2 regions of the Microbacterium sp. SGAir0570 genome follow, and region 2 is predicted to be linked to the other one. Evidence: predicted binding sites of a transcription regulator. Region 2 holds the regulator's gene; the other holds the start of a gene.
The links. The regulator HrcA, encoded in region 2, represses chaperone genes, less so after heat shock. The targets are predictions, from matches to a motif close to TTNGCACTCGNNNNNNNCGAGTGCNAA.
Positions count from the first base shown of each region.

Region 1: a site for HrcA is predicted at 3,508-3,534, ahead of C1N74_RS03470 (Hsp20/alpha crystallin family protein). Genes of this name have one in related genera too.

Region 1 is NZ_CP027929.1:752,272-758,276, forward strand. Features, by position in the region: gene C1N74_RS03455 (FAD-binding protein) at 1-874, shown strand, start outside; gene C1N74_RS03460 (FUSC family protein) at 884-1,954, opposite strand; gene C1N74_RS03465 (L-serine ammonia-lyase) at 2,044-3,456, shown strand; gene C1N74_RS03470 (Hsp20/alpha crystallin family protein) at 3,607-4,032, shown strand; gene C1N74_RS03475 (HNH endonuclease signature motif containing protein) at 4,246-5,682, opposite strand; gene C1N74_RS03480 (MarR family winged helix-turn-helix transcriptional regulator) at 5,850-6,005, opposite strand, start outside.
Region 2 is NZ_CP027929.1:1,737,742-1,743,746, reverse strand. Features, by position in the region: gene C1N74_RS08335 (PhoH family protein) at 1-70, opposite strand, end outside; gene C1N74_RS08330 (HIT domain-containing protein) at 117-464, opposite strand; gene C1N74_RS08325 (16S rRNA (uracil(1498)-N(3))-methyltransferase) at 513-1,241, opposite strand; gene dnaJ (molecular chaperone DnaJ) at 1,246-2,367, opposite strand; gene hrcA (heat-inducible transcriptional repressor HrcA) at 2,408-3,445, opposite strand; gene hemW (radical SAM family heme chaperone HemW) at 3,526-4,743, opposite strand; gene C1N74_RS08305 (DUF1990 family protein) at 4,743-5,402, opposite strand; gene lepA (translation elongation factor 4) at 5,429-6,005, opposite strand, start outside.

The DNA.
Region 1 (6,005 bases), 990 kb from region 2:
GGCGGTGCGGGCGCTGGAGTTCATCACTCCGGACGGCGAGCTGCGCACGGTCTCGGCCGGTGACGCCGACTTCGCCGGCAGCGTCGTCCACCTCGGCGCACTCGGGCCGGTCGTCCGGCTGACGCTCGCGATCGAGCCGACCTACCAGGTGCGCCAGGACACCTATGCCGGGCTCACCTGGGACGATCTCTTCGAGCGCTTCGACGAGGTGACGGCGTCGGGCTACAGCGTCAGCGTCTTCACCCGCTGGAAGACGCCGGATGTCGGCGAAGTGTGGATCAAGGAGCGCCTCGACGCCGCGTCGGCCGCCGACATGCCGGAACGCGTGCTGAGCGCTCGGCGCGTCAGGGTCAAGGCGGACTCGCCCGCGGCCGACGGAGTCGACAACACGACCGAGCAGGGCGGCATCCCCGGGGATTGGTGCGAGCGCCTGCCGCACTTCCGCATCGACGCGACCCCGTCCAACGGCGACGAGATCCAGACCGAGTACTGGGTCGACCGTGCGGTGGCCGTCGAGGCGATCGCGGCCGTGCGCTCGATCGCCGACCGGGTCGAGCCCGCCCTTCTCGTGACCGAGCTGCGCACCGTCGCCGCCGATGACCTCTGGCTCTCTCCCGGGTTCGGGCGCGACAGTGTGTGCATCCACTTCACGTGGAAGAACGAACCGGATGCGGTCCGCGAGGCGATCGCGAATGTGGAGCGCGTGCTCGCTCCGTTCGACCCCCGGCCGCACTGGGGCAAGGTCTTCTCGATGCCCATCGGCGATTCGCTCCCGCGTCTCGCTGATTTCCGCGAGCTCGTGGCGCGTGTCGACCCGACCGGTAAGTTCTCGGGTCCGTACCTCGAGCGGGTGCTGGGCATCGCCGCTCGCTGATTCACCGGTTCACGAGAACGGGCGGGATGCCTCGATGATCCGGCTGAGATCGACGGCGGTGCGCGTCCACGGCGAGATGCGACCATCGCCGTCCGCGGGCACCGTTGCGACGACGCGGGCGAGCGCCTTCTCGGCATCCTCGACCGTGGCTGCCGTCGCCGGGTCGCCCAGAGGTCGTGCGACGGCTTGCGCTGTGGCCCGTACGGCCTCGGCGAGCTCGGCGCGCAGCGGCGCGGCGTCGGGGGTGAGGGGGAGGCCGTCGATGCCGTCGCCGAGCTCGATCGTCTGGCGCACAGTGTTCTCGAGCGCTCTCAAGCGACGGTCGTTCTCGGCCTCGATGCCGCGGCGGCGCCGAGCGAGCGGATGGGCTTTGCGGCTGCGGGCGGCCTCGCGCACGTCGGCCGAGACGGCGTCGAGGATCTCTCCGAGGTAGCGCTGGCCCGCCGAATCGGCGGGTTCGCCGGCGGCGACCGAGGTCGCCAGCATCTCGAGCCGGTCCGAGACCGCGTCGCGCAGCTGCGACAGGCGGGTGGAGGCCCGCCGGAGGTACAGGGGTGGGACGAGCGCGAGGTTGACGGCCACCCCGATGAGCACGCCGAACGCCATCGTCACGAGGTACGACACCGAGAAGCCGCCGGCGTCGTTCGCGCCCAGCAGCAGAACGAACAGCGCCGCGATGGCGATCCAGTCTCGGCCGGTGCCGAGAGCTCGGATGCCGCCGACGGCGACGCCCGCGGCGACGACGATCGCCACGCCGACGATCCGCGGGCTGGGTCCGGAGACGATCCACAGTCCCGCGAGGCCGATCACGATGCCGATGGCCAGGCCTCCCAGCGCTTGCAGGCCCGCCTTGGCGGAGTCGGCGATCGTCGGGTACATGCTCACGAGCACGCCGAGCGGCGCGTAGTAGGAGTACTCGTCGTGCGCGAACGGCACATACGGCGCGAGGTACCAGGCGATCGCGGCGGCGAGGGCCGCCTTGCCGGCGAGCAGAAGGCGCGAGACCGCGAAGGCCTCGCCACCCGCGGTGCGCGCGGCTGCCTTGAGCGATGCCAGACGGGGGTGGGATGGGGTGGTCATCGGTCGCGACGATAGGCGCGTGGCGTATCCGTCGGCAGGCCCTTGACGTCGCCCGGTGCGTACGGCAGATGCTGGCGTAGCCTGGAGGTGTGAGCGCTTACGTCTCGGCGTTCGAGCTGTTCTCCATCGGTGTAGGACCCTCGAGCTCCCACACGGTCGGCCCGTTGCGCGCCGCCCGAGCTTTCGCCGTCGGGCTCGAGGCCGCCGGCAGGCTGCCCGAGGTCGTGCGCGTCGGCTGCGTGCTGTACGGGTCGCTCGGAGCGACCGGCATCGGGCACGGCACTCCCGACGCGGTGGTCGCGGGGTTGCAGGGCCACGCGCCCGAGACGGTCGATCCCGATGCGGTCCGCGCGGCGTGGACGAGCTGGACGGACGGCTCACCTCTGCTGCTCGCGGGCCGGCATCCGGTGCCGTTCTCGCGAGGCGATGTGACCTTCGAGCCGCGGACGCGACTGCCGGAGCATCCGAACGCGATGACGCTGAGCGCGTGGGATGCCGCCGGGCATCTCGTCGCGTCGGACACGTATCTCTCGGTCGGGGGTGGCTTCATCCGCCGGGCGGGGGCAGACGCCGCTCCGCGGGGAGCGGGAGGCGGACCGAGCAGCGATGTCGCGTGGCCGTACCGGTTCAGCACGGCGGCCGAGCTGCTCGAGCTGTGCGAGCGCGACGGGGTGAGCATCGCCGGGCTCGCGCGCCGCAACGAGGAGGCGCTTCGGCCCGAGGCTGAGGTCGCCGCGGGGCTCGACGCGATCTGGGATGCGATGTCGGGGTGCGTCGATGCGGGCTTGCGTGCCGAGGGCACGTTGCCCGGGATGCTGCGCGTGCGGCGGCGCGCGGGTGCGATGCGCGCGCAGCTCGAGGCGGCCGAAGCCGCGGGTGGACGGGAGCTCCCGGGGGAGTGGCTGGGTGCGTTCGCGCTCGCCGTCAACGAGGAGAACGCGTCGGGCGGACGCGTCGTCACCGCGCCCACCAACGGGGCCGCGGGGATTGTTCCTGCGGTGGCGATGTACTGGTGGCGGTTCGCGGCGGAGTCGCGCCTGGCCTCGGAGGATCTCGACCGTCGGCGCGGGATTCGGCGGTTCCTGTTGACCGCGACGGCGCTCGGCTCGCTTTTCAAGGCGAACGCCTCGATCTCGGGTGCGGAGGGCGGGTGTCAGGCCGAGGTCGGGTCCGCGTGCGCGATGGCGGCCGGGGGCCTGACGGCGGTCATGGGTGGCAGCAACGCGCAGATCGAGAACGCGGCGGAGATCGCGATGGAGCACCACCTCGGGCTCACGTGCGACCCGGTCGGCGGTCTCGTGCAGATCCCGTGCATCGAACGCAACGCGATCGCCGCGTCGACGGCGGTCACTGCTGCGCGCCTCGCGCTGCGGGGCGACGGGCAGCACTACGTCTCGCTGGATGCCGTCGTCGAGACGATGCGGCAGACGGGGATCGACATGTCGCACAAGTACAAGGAGACGAGCGAGGGCGGGCTCGCCGTCAACGTCGTCGAGTGCTGAGAGGCCCTTGCGCGCCCCGTCTCCGGGGCGCTGTTCGCCGTGCGAGAACCCTTGGCACTCGATGGGGGAGAGTGCTAATCTGAATGCAGTTGAGTCGACAGGGCTCAACTTCCAGATCTCAACATGAAGCATCAGAGAAGGGAAAGATCGATGGCTACTTACGACCCGTTCCGCGACCTCGACCGCATCGCCTCGAGCCTCTTCGACACGCGCCGCGGCCCCCGTCGCATGCCGATGGACCTCTACCGTGACGGCGACCACTACGTGATGACCGCCGACCTGCCGGGCATCGACCCGGGCTCGGTCGACATCGACGTGGACGGCCAGCTGCTGACGATCCGCGCCGAGCGCACGCTCACCAGCGGCGACGGAGTGAAGTGGATCACGCGCGAGCGTGAAGCCGCGAGCTTCCTTCGTCAGCTGAACCTCGGTCAGGGCGTCGACACGGAGGGCATCGCCGCGACGTACAACAACGGCGTCCTCACCGTCACCATCCCGGTCAGCGAGAAGGCCAAGCCGCGCAAGGTCGAGGTCACGACCGACGCAGCCGCGCCGGTGGTGCCGATCGAGAACTGATCGCGCAGATCCGCGTTCGCACGACGGGCGGCCGCAGCTCCCTCGGGGGCGGCGGCCGCCCTTCGCGTGCGGGTCGGTGCCGAATGCGTCGCGGATGCGCGGATGCGCGGATGCGCCGATGCGTCGCGGCTGAGCCGATGCGTCACCGCTGACCAACGGCGCGCGAGTCCGTCGTGCCCGGCCTCGGAACGTGCGCGGGCACACGCCCCGAACTCAGAACGGTGGAGGTTCGTCCGTCGGTGGCCCGCCGCTTCCGGCATCCCGTGGCGGGCTCGCGGTGTCGATGGTGAAGCAGACGGCCGGCATGGGAACGTCTTCGCGGTAGGTCCTGCCGAGGGGCGAGGTCCATTCGAGAACCCCGCCTCCGATCTGTCTGACCTCCCACTTGGTGAACTGCTTCATCGAGTGGTGTCTTTGGCAGAGGTGGGCGAGGTTGAAGATGTGGGTGTGGCCGCCAAGGGCGTAATCGATCGTGTGGTCGATCTCGCACCGGATCGCGGCGCGCCGGCATCCGGGGAACCGGCAGTGCTGGTCCCGCACCATCAGGAGTTTCTTCATCGATGCGGTGGGCCGATAGGTGTCGATCTCGACCGGTGTGCGGATGACCGGGTCGATGAAGAGCCGGTCCCATTCGCTGACCTGCCCGGCGAGTCGTCGGACGGTGTCGGCATCGACGAGCCCGGCCCCGACGGCTTCGGCGGGGTTCTCGTCCTTGCCCATCAGTGTCTCCGCGGCGACGGCGACTTGCACGCGTGCCCGGATCGCCCCCAGCCCACCGGCCCGGTCGGTCCCGTAGGTCGGGTCGACCACGGGCGCGCCGCCGAGAACGAGGTCGCCCAGGATGTCCGCGCGCAGCTGGTCCATCGTCCGGGTATCGGCGGGCTCGCCCGCTTCTGCGGCATCCGCCGCCGAACTCTCCCCGGCATCCGCGCCGGCGCCCCGGCCAGCGGCATCCGCCCCGCCCGCCCCGGCACCGCCAGTGCCCGCGACCCGGGCGTCCTTCACCGACTGTCCCATCTGCGTGAGCCGGTCGAGTATCCCGGCGGCGATGACGGTCGGAAGGGTGGCGACGAGGTTCGACATTCCGTCGGTTCCGTGGAACACGCGCACGCACCGTTCCGCGACCGCGGTCTTGTGCCGCTCTGTGAACGTCTGCGTATGCAACCGGGCCGCCAGGGTCTCCAGCGCACCCCGCACGCGAGAGGGCACATCCCGCTCACACACCCCGATCGCGGCCTCCGCGAACGAATCCCGCATCGCAGCCGGCACCCCCGCGCCGACGCGCACCACCAGATCCACGTGTCCGCGTTCGATCCGCCGCTGCACCCACGCGTCGAACACAGTGGGGTAGTCGTCGATGACCGTCATCGCGTGGTCGATCTCACCCTGCAGTCGGCGGTCGGTCAGCCGGGCCATCCCGGCCGCTTCGGCTGCCACCGACCGCAGCTCCATATCCGACGCCATGCCGCGCACGCCGTCGCGGCGCGCGTTGTGCAGGGCGGCGTGGCCCAGATCGGCCAGCGCCCGAGTGCGGGCGATGTCAGCGGCGTGAGAGAGGTCGAGCGCCTCCGCGTACCGCGAGAGAGCGAGCGCCTGCGACGGTGTGGGGGTCTCGCGTCCCACTTCGCCACCCACGCCATTCGCTGTCACGTTCCCATGATGCCAGCAAGGTGCGACATGTGAGTCGGACCTATGTTCGATTAAGGAACATCGGGTCACCGTCCCGCCTGGGGAGGAATCGACACCGCACGACGCCCCACGACACCGCGCGACGCCCCACGACACCGCGGGACGCCGCCCGACCGCTCCGCCGGGCGTCAGGGCAGGCGGCGCAGCTTCGTCGTCAGCTGCTCGAGCTGCTGCAGCTCCTCGGTCGACAGCACCGACATCCGCTCGGCGATGGAGCGACCGTGGGCCGCAGCGAGCCGGCGGAAGGCTGAGACGCCCTCCGGGGTCGCCGTGAGCATTGCGCC
Region 2 (6,005 bases):
CGTCGACGTCGGGGTGCTCCCGCTCGACGACGCGCAGGAGACGGTCTTGGGGTCCGAGCAGCTGGACCATGGCGACACCGTCGGCGAGGATCGTCGCGACGGCGGGTTCGGAAGCATCAGCCACCGAGGCTCCCTTCGGAGAGGCAACCGGCGAGGACGTGGGCGTGAACGTGGAACACGGTCTGTCCCGCTCCGGGGCCGGTGTTGAAGATCAGTCGGAAGTCGCCGTCGGAGTGTTCGGCGGCGACGGCGTTGGCGAGCCCCACGAGTTCGCTGAGGAGGTCGGGATCGCCTGCGGCGAGCTCGACGACCGTGCGGTAGCGCTCGGTCTTGGGGATCACGAGGAGGTGGACGGGCGCCTGCGGTGCGATGTCGCGGATGGCGAACGCGTTCTCTGTCTCCGCGATGATCTCGGAGGGGATCTCGCCGCGGAGGATGCGCGTGAAGACAGACGGTTCGCTCATGCGTTCAGTCTATCGACGGGGCCCGGCGACGGGACGGACGGCTCGGCGTCACCAGCGCCCCAGGGCGACGTTGACGACGCCGAGCGCGGCGGGACCGGCCGTGGAGGTCCGCAGGACCGTGTCGCCCAAGCGCACCGTGAGTGCACCGGCGGCGACGAGCGCGTCGAGCTCATCGGCTGCGAACCCACCCTCCGGACCGACCACCAGAGACACGTCGCCGTCGCTCAGCTCGACATCGCTCAGTCGCCGCGTCGCCGTCGGCTCGAGCACCAGCACCCGCTCGGAACCGCACCGCGCCGCGATGTCGGAGGTCGACACGGGGGCTGCGACGACGGGCAGCCAGGCGCGATGCGCCTGCTTCGCCGCCTCGCGCGCGATGGTCGCCCATCGCTGCACACCGCGCTCGACCTTCGGCCCGTTCCACCGCGAGACGCTTCGACCAGCCTGCCAGGGGATGATCGCATCGACACCCAGCTCGGTGCAGGCCTGCACCGCGAGCTCGTCGCGATCGCCCTTTGCGAGCGCCTGGATCAGCGTCACACGCCGTGCGGGCGCGGGGTGCTCGACGCGAGAGATCACGTCGATGCGCACCAGCTTGGGGTCGGCCGCCGTGACGCTTCCCTCCAGCCAGGCTCCCGCGCCGTCGCCGACGGTCACCGCCTCACCGACCCGCACGCGTCGCACGCCCGCCGCGTGGTGTGCTTCGGCGCCGGTGAGCTCGACGGACTCGCCCGGCCGTGCGATGAGCGGCGGGTCGACGAGGAAGTGCAGAGCCATGGGGTCAGCTGTTCCGGAAGCGATCGCGGAGCTTGGCGAAGAGACCCTGGTGGAACTCGGCGAGCTGCGGAGCCGGAGACTTCGTACGCTTCTTCAGCTCCTCGATGAGCGCCCGTTCCTTCGCGTCGAGGCGCGTCGGGGTGACGACGTGGACGCCGACACGCAGGTCTCCGCGCGTCGAGCCGCGAAGCGGGGTGATCCCGCGACCCTTGATGGTGAGGACATCGCCGGACTGGACGCCCGGACGCAGCTCGAGATCGACGGGACCGTCGAGCGAATCGATCGTCGTCGTGGCGCCCAGGACGGCGTCGGGCATCGACACCTCGAGCGTGGCGAGCAGGTCGTCGCCCTCGCGGCTGAACACGTCGTGCGGAGCGACCGTGACCTCGAGGTAGAGGTCGCCGTTGGGGCCGCCGGCCGGGCCGACCTCGCCGGATCCGGGAAGCTGCAGGCGCAGTCCCGTCTCGACGCCGGCGGGGATGTCGAGCGAGACGGTCCGGCGCGCCCGGACGCGTCCCTGCCCCTGGCAGGTCGTGCACGGGTACGGGATCGTCGTGCCGTAGCCCTGGCAGACATTGCAGGGCTGCGACGTCACGACGTTGCCCAGGAGGCTGCGCACGGTGCGCTGCACGTTGCCCGCGCCGTGGCAGACGTCGCAGGTCACCGGCTGCGTTCCGGGCTGACAGCACGAGCCCTGGCACGTGTCGCAGAGCACCGCGGTGTCGACCTCGATGTCGCGATGCACGCCGAACACGACGTCGCCCAGCTCGAGCGTGACCCGGACGAGGGCGTCCTGCCCGCGTTCGCGTCGGGAGCGCGGGCGCCCGGCACGACCACCGCCTCCGGCGCCGCCGCCAAAGAAGGTCTCGAAGATGTCGCTGAATCCGCCGAAGCCCGCGGCTCCGCCGAAGCCCCCGGCGGAGTCGCCGCCCATGTCGTAGCGCTGACGCTGTTCGGGGTCGCTGAGGACGTCGTAAGCGTGTGTGACGAGCTTGAACCGCTCGGACGCATCCTCGCCCGGGTTCACGTCGGGGTGCAGTTCTCGTGCCAGGCGTCGGTACGCCTTCTTGATCTCGTCGGGCGACGCGTCGCGCGCGACGCCCAGGACCTCGTAGTGGTCAGCCACGGATCGCCTTTCCGCCCGGAGGGGCGTGGGTGGGTGGGGGTCAGCGGGACTTCTCGTCTTCGTCGAGGAGCCGGCTGAGGTAATGCGCGACGGCGCGGACCGTCGCGAGGTTCGTCGGGTAGTCCATACGGGTGGGGCCCATGAGCCCGACCCGGGCGCGCGAGCCCGGGACGTCGTAGTCGCTCGTGACGACCGACGCCTCGGACAGCCCGTACGGCTCGTTCTCGCGGCCGATACGGGCTGCGACGCCACGGTCGTCGGCGACCATCTCGCCCATGAGCCTGAGCAGAGTCACCTGCTCCTCGATGGCCTCGAGGAGCGGGTAGATGCTTCCGCGGAAGTCGGCCTCGCGGCGGGCGAGGGTGGCCGTTCCAGCCATCACGAGCCGGTCCTGGCGGAACGTCTCGAGCTCTTCGACGAGGATCCGAGCGATCTCCCGCACCGCGTCGCCGATCGGATCGCCGACCGAGTCACCCTCCGCGAGCGCCGAGACGGCGGTGACCGCATCGCGAACGGCCGCGCCGGTGACGGCCGCGCGCAGCGTCGCCTTGGCCACGGCGAACTGCCCTTCATCGAGCACGGTCCGCACGACTCCCACGCGCTGCGAGACGCGGCCGGTATCGGTCACGACGATGACGACGAGACGTCCGCCGCCGAGGTCGACCAGCTCGAGGTGCGACACCTGGGCGCGGGCGAACGACGGATACTGCACCATCGCGACCTGGCCGGTCAGCTGGGTGAGAGCGCGCACGGTGCGGACGAGAAGGTCGTCGAGGTCGGTCGGGCCGTCGAGGAAGGTCGTGATCGCCGCGCGCTGGGCCGCGCTCAGAGGACGCAGCCCCGCCAGGTGATCGACGAAGACGCGGTATCCCTTGTCGGTCGGGACGCGTCCGGATGACGTGTGGGGCGCTGCGATGAGCTCCTCGTCCTCGAGGAGCGCCATGTCGTTGCGGATCGTCGCGGCCGAGACGCCGAAGGCGTGGCGTTCGACGATCGATTTGCTTCCCACGGGCTCGCGGGTGTCGACATAGTCCTGCACGATCGCCCGCAGCACCTGCAGTCCGCGCTCTGAGACCATGTCCGTCACCTCCTGTTTGGCACTCGATGTCTGCGAGTGCCAATTCTACCGCGTGGGCGACGCGGCGCGTCTCCTCGCGATCACTCCGTGAGCGCGCGCACGACCGCATCGGCCATGAGACGTCCGCGCCGGGTGAGGACGACGCGACCGCGTACGGCTGCGGCGCCTTCGATGAGACCGTCGGCGATGAGGGAGGCCACGGACGGGCGTGCCTCGGCGTCCAGATCGTCGATCGCGAGTCCGTCGATGATCCGCGAACGCAGGAGCACGGACTCCAGACGACGGGCATCGGCATCGGGGCGCTCGCGTCCGGCCGCGGGTGAATCGCCTGCTGCAAGACGCTGAGCGTATGCGGCCGGGTGCTTGACGTTCCACCATCGCAGGCCCGCGAGGTGGCTGTGGGCGCCCGGTCCGTATCCCCACCAGTCGGTTCCCCGCCAGTAGGCGAGATTGTGGCGCGAGCGCTGGTCGGCCGACCGGGCCCAGTTCGAGACCTCGTACCAGGAGAAGCCGGCGACGGCGAGTCGGTCATCGGCCAGTTCGTACATGTCGGCCTGCAGGTCGTCGTCGGGCGCGGGCACCTCGCCGCGGCGGATCTGCCGCTCGAGACGGGTGCCCTCCTCGATGATCAGCGCGTAGGCGGACACATGGTCGGGCTCGAGCGCTACCGCGGTGTCGACCGAGCGCCGCCAGTCGTCGAGGCTCTCCCCCGGCGCACCGTAGATCAGGTCGACCGAGACGTCGAGTCCGGCTCCCCGCGCGGCGGCGACGGCGGTGGACACGTTCGCGGGGTCATGCGTGCGATCGAGCGCGGCCAGCACGTGCGGTACGGCGGACTGCATGCCGATCGACAGGCGCGTCACACCGGCCGCGGCCAACTCGTCGGCGACCCGCGCGCTCATCGTGTCCGGGTTGGCCTCGACGGTGACCTCCGCCCCGGCGGCGATGCCGAAGGTGTCACGTACTCCCCGCAGCATCCGCGCGAGGTCGCCGGCGGGAAGCAGCGTGGGGGTGCCGCCGCCGAAGAACACCGTCTGCGCCGGACGGCGGGGGCCGCGCTCGTCGATCACGGACGCCGACAGCGCGATCTCGCGCAGCACCTCGTCGGCGTACGCGTCCTGCCGCGCGCCCCGCAGCTCGGTGGCCGTGTAGGTGTTGAAGTCGCAGTATCCGCACCGGACCCGGCAGAAGGGGACGTGCAGGTAGACCCCGAAGGGCACGTCGGGGTCGATGACGAGGTCGTCCGGTAGGGTGCCGCCGGCCGGCACCGGATCACCGATCGGCAGTGCCGCCCCCATCAGGCGCCGGGCGTCGCGTACAGCGGCGAGATCGCGCGGAGATATCCCTGGAAGAGCAGTCGGCGCCGACGGCGGACGAGCCCCTTCAGCATGCGGTAGGCCAAGGCGGTCGGGCGGTCGAACGCTCGCACGACGAACCAGACCTCGTCGTTATCGCGCCACTCCAGGAGGAACGACTCCTCGCCGCTGACGACGGAACCGCCGACGGTTCCGAGGGCGAACGCCACCCGGCGCGGCTCTTCGTCGACGAAGATCACGCGCAGTTCGGCATCCGCGCTCTGGCCCGCGACCCGGCCGTGGACCTGGAGCTTGGTTCCGGCTCCGACGTACGGGGTGCCGTCCGCGGCGAAGCGCTGCTCGTGCTCCATGCTGCTGGGAGCGACGGCGTTGCCCTGATCGTCGAATGCGACGCCGGTGTACATCGGTCCCGAGGCGGGCCGCACGTCGGCGACACGCAGACCCGCCCCGCGGAGCGCGGCCCACGACATGAGAAGGTCGGCGGCGGTGTCGAAGCGTGCCTGCCCGCTGCCGATCCGCCAGGCGTCTTCGGCCGGGATGCTGTGCTCCGGCGGATACGCCATGAGGTCGTGGGCGCGCGTGGCACCGACCGCCGCGTAGTCGACGGTCTCGTCTCGGAAGGTCCCGCGTCGCTGATGCATGGGTCTCCTCGTTGCTCCCGGAAGGGCTACTTCTTGTCCTTGCCCTCGACGTCACCCGACAGAGCGGCGATGAAGGCCTCCTGCGGAACCTCGACGCGACCGACCATCTTCATGCGCTTCTTGCCCTCTTTCTGCTTCTCGAGGAGCTTGCGCTTACGCGTGATGTCACCGCCGTAGCACTTGGCGAGGACGTCCTTGCGGATCGCCCGGATGTTCTCGCGGGCGATGATCCGCGCGCCGATGGCGGCCTGGATCGGCACTTCGAACTGCTGGCGCGGGATGAGTTTGCGCAGGCGCTCGGTCATCATCGTGCCGTAGGCGTAGGCCTTCTCGCGGTGCACGATCGAGCTGAACGCATCGACCTTCTCGCCCTGGAGGAGGATGTCGACCTTCACCAGGTCGGCGGTCTGCGATCCGGCGGGCTCGTAGTCGAGGCTCGCGTAGCCCTGCGTGCGCGACTTGAGGTGGTCGAAGAAGTCGAAGACGATCTCGCCCAGCGGCATGTTGTAGCGCAGCTCGACGCGGTCCTCGCTCAGGTAGTCCATGCCGAGGAGCGTGCCGCGACGCGACTGGCAGAGCTCCATGACCGTGCCCACGTAGTCC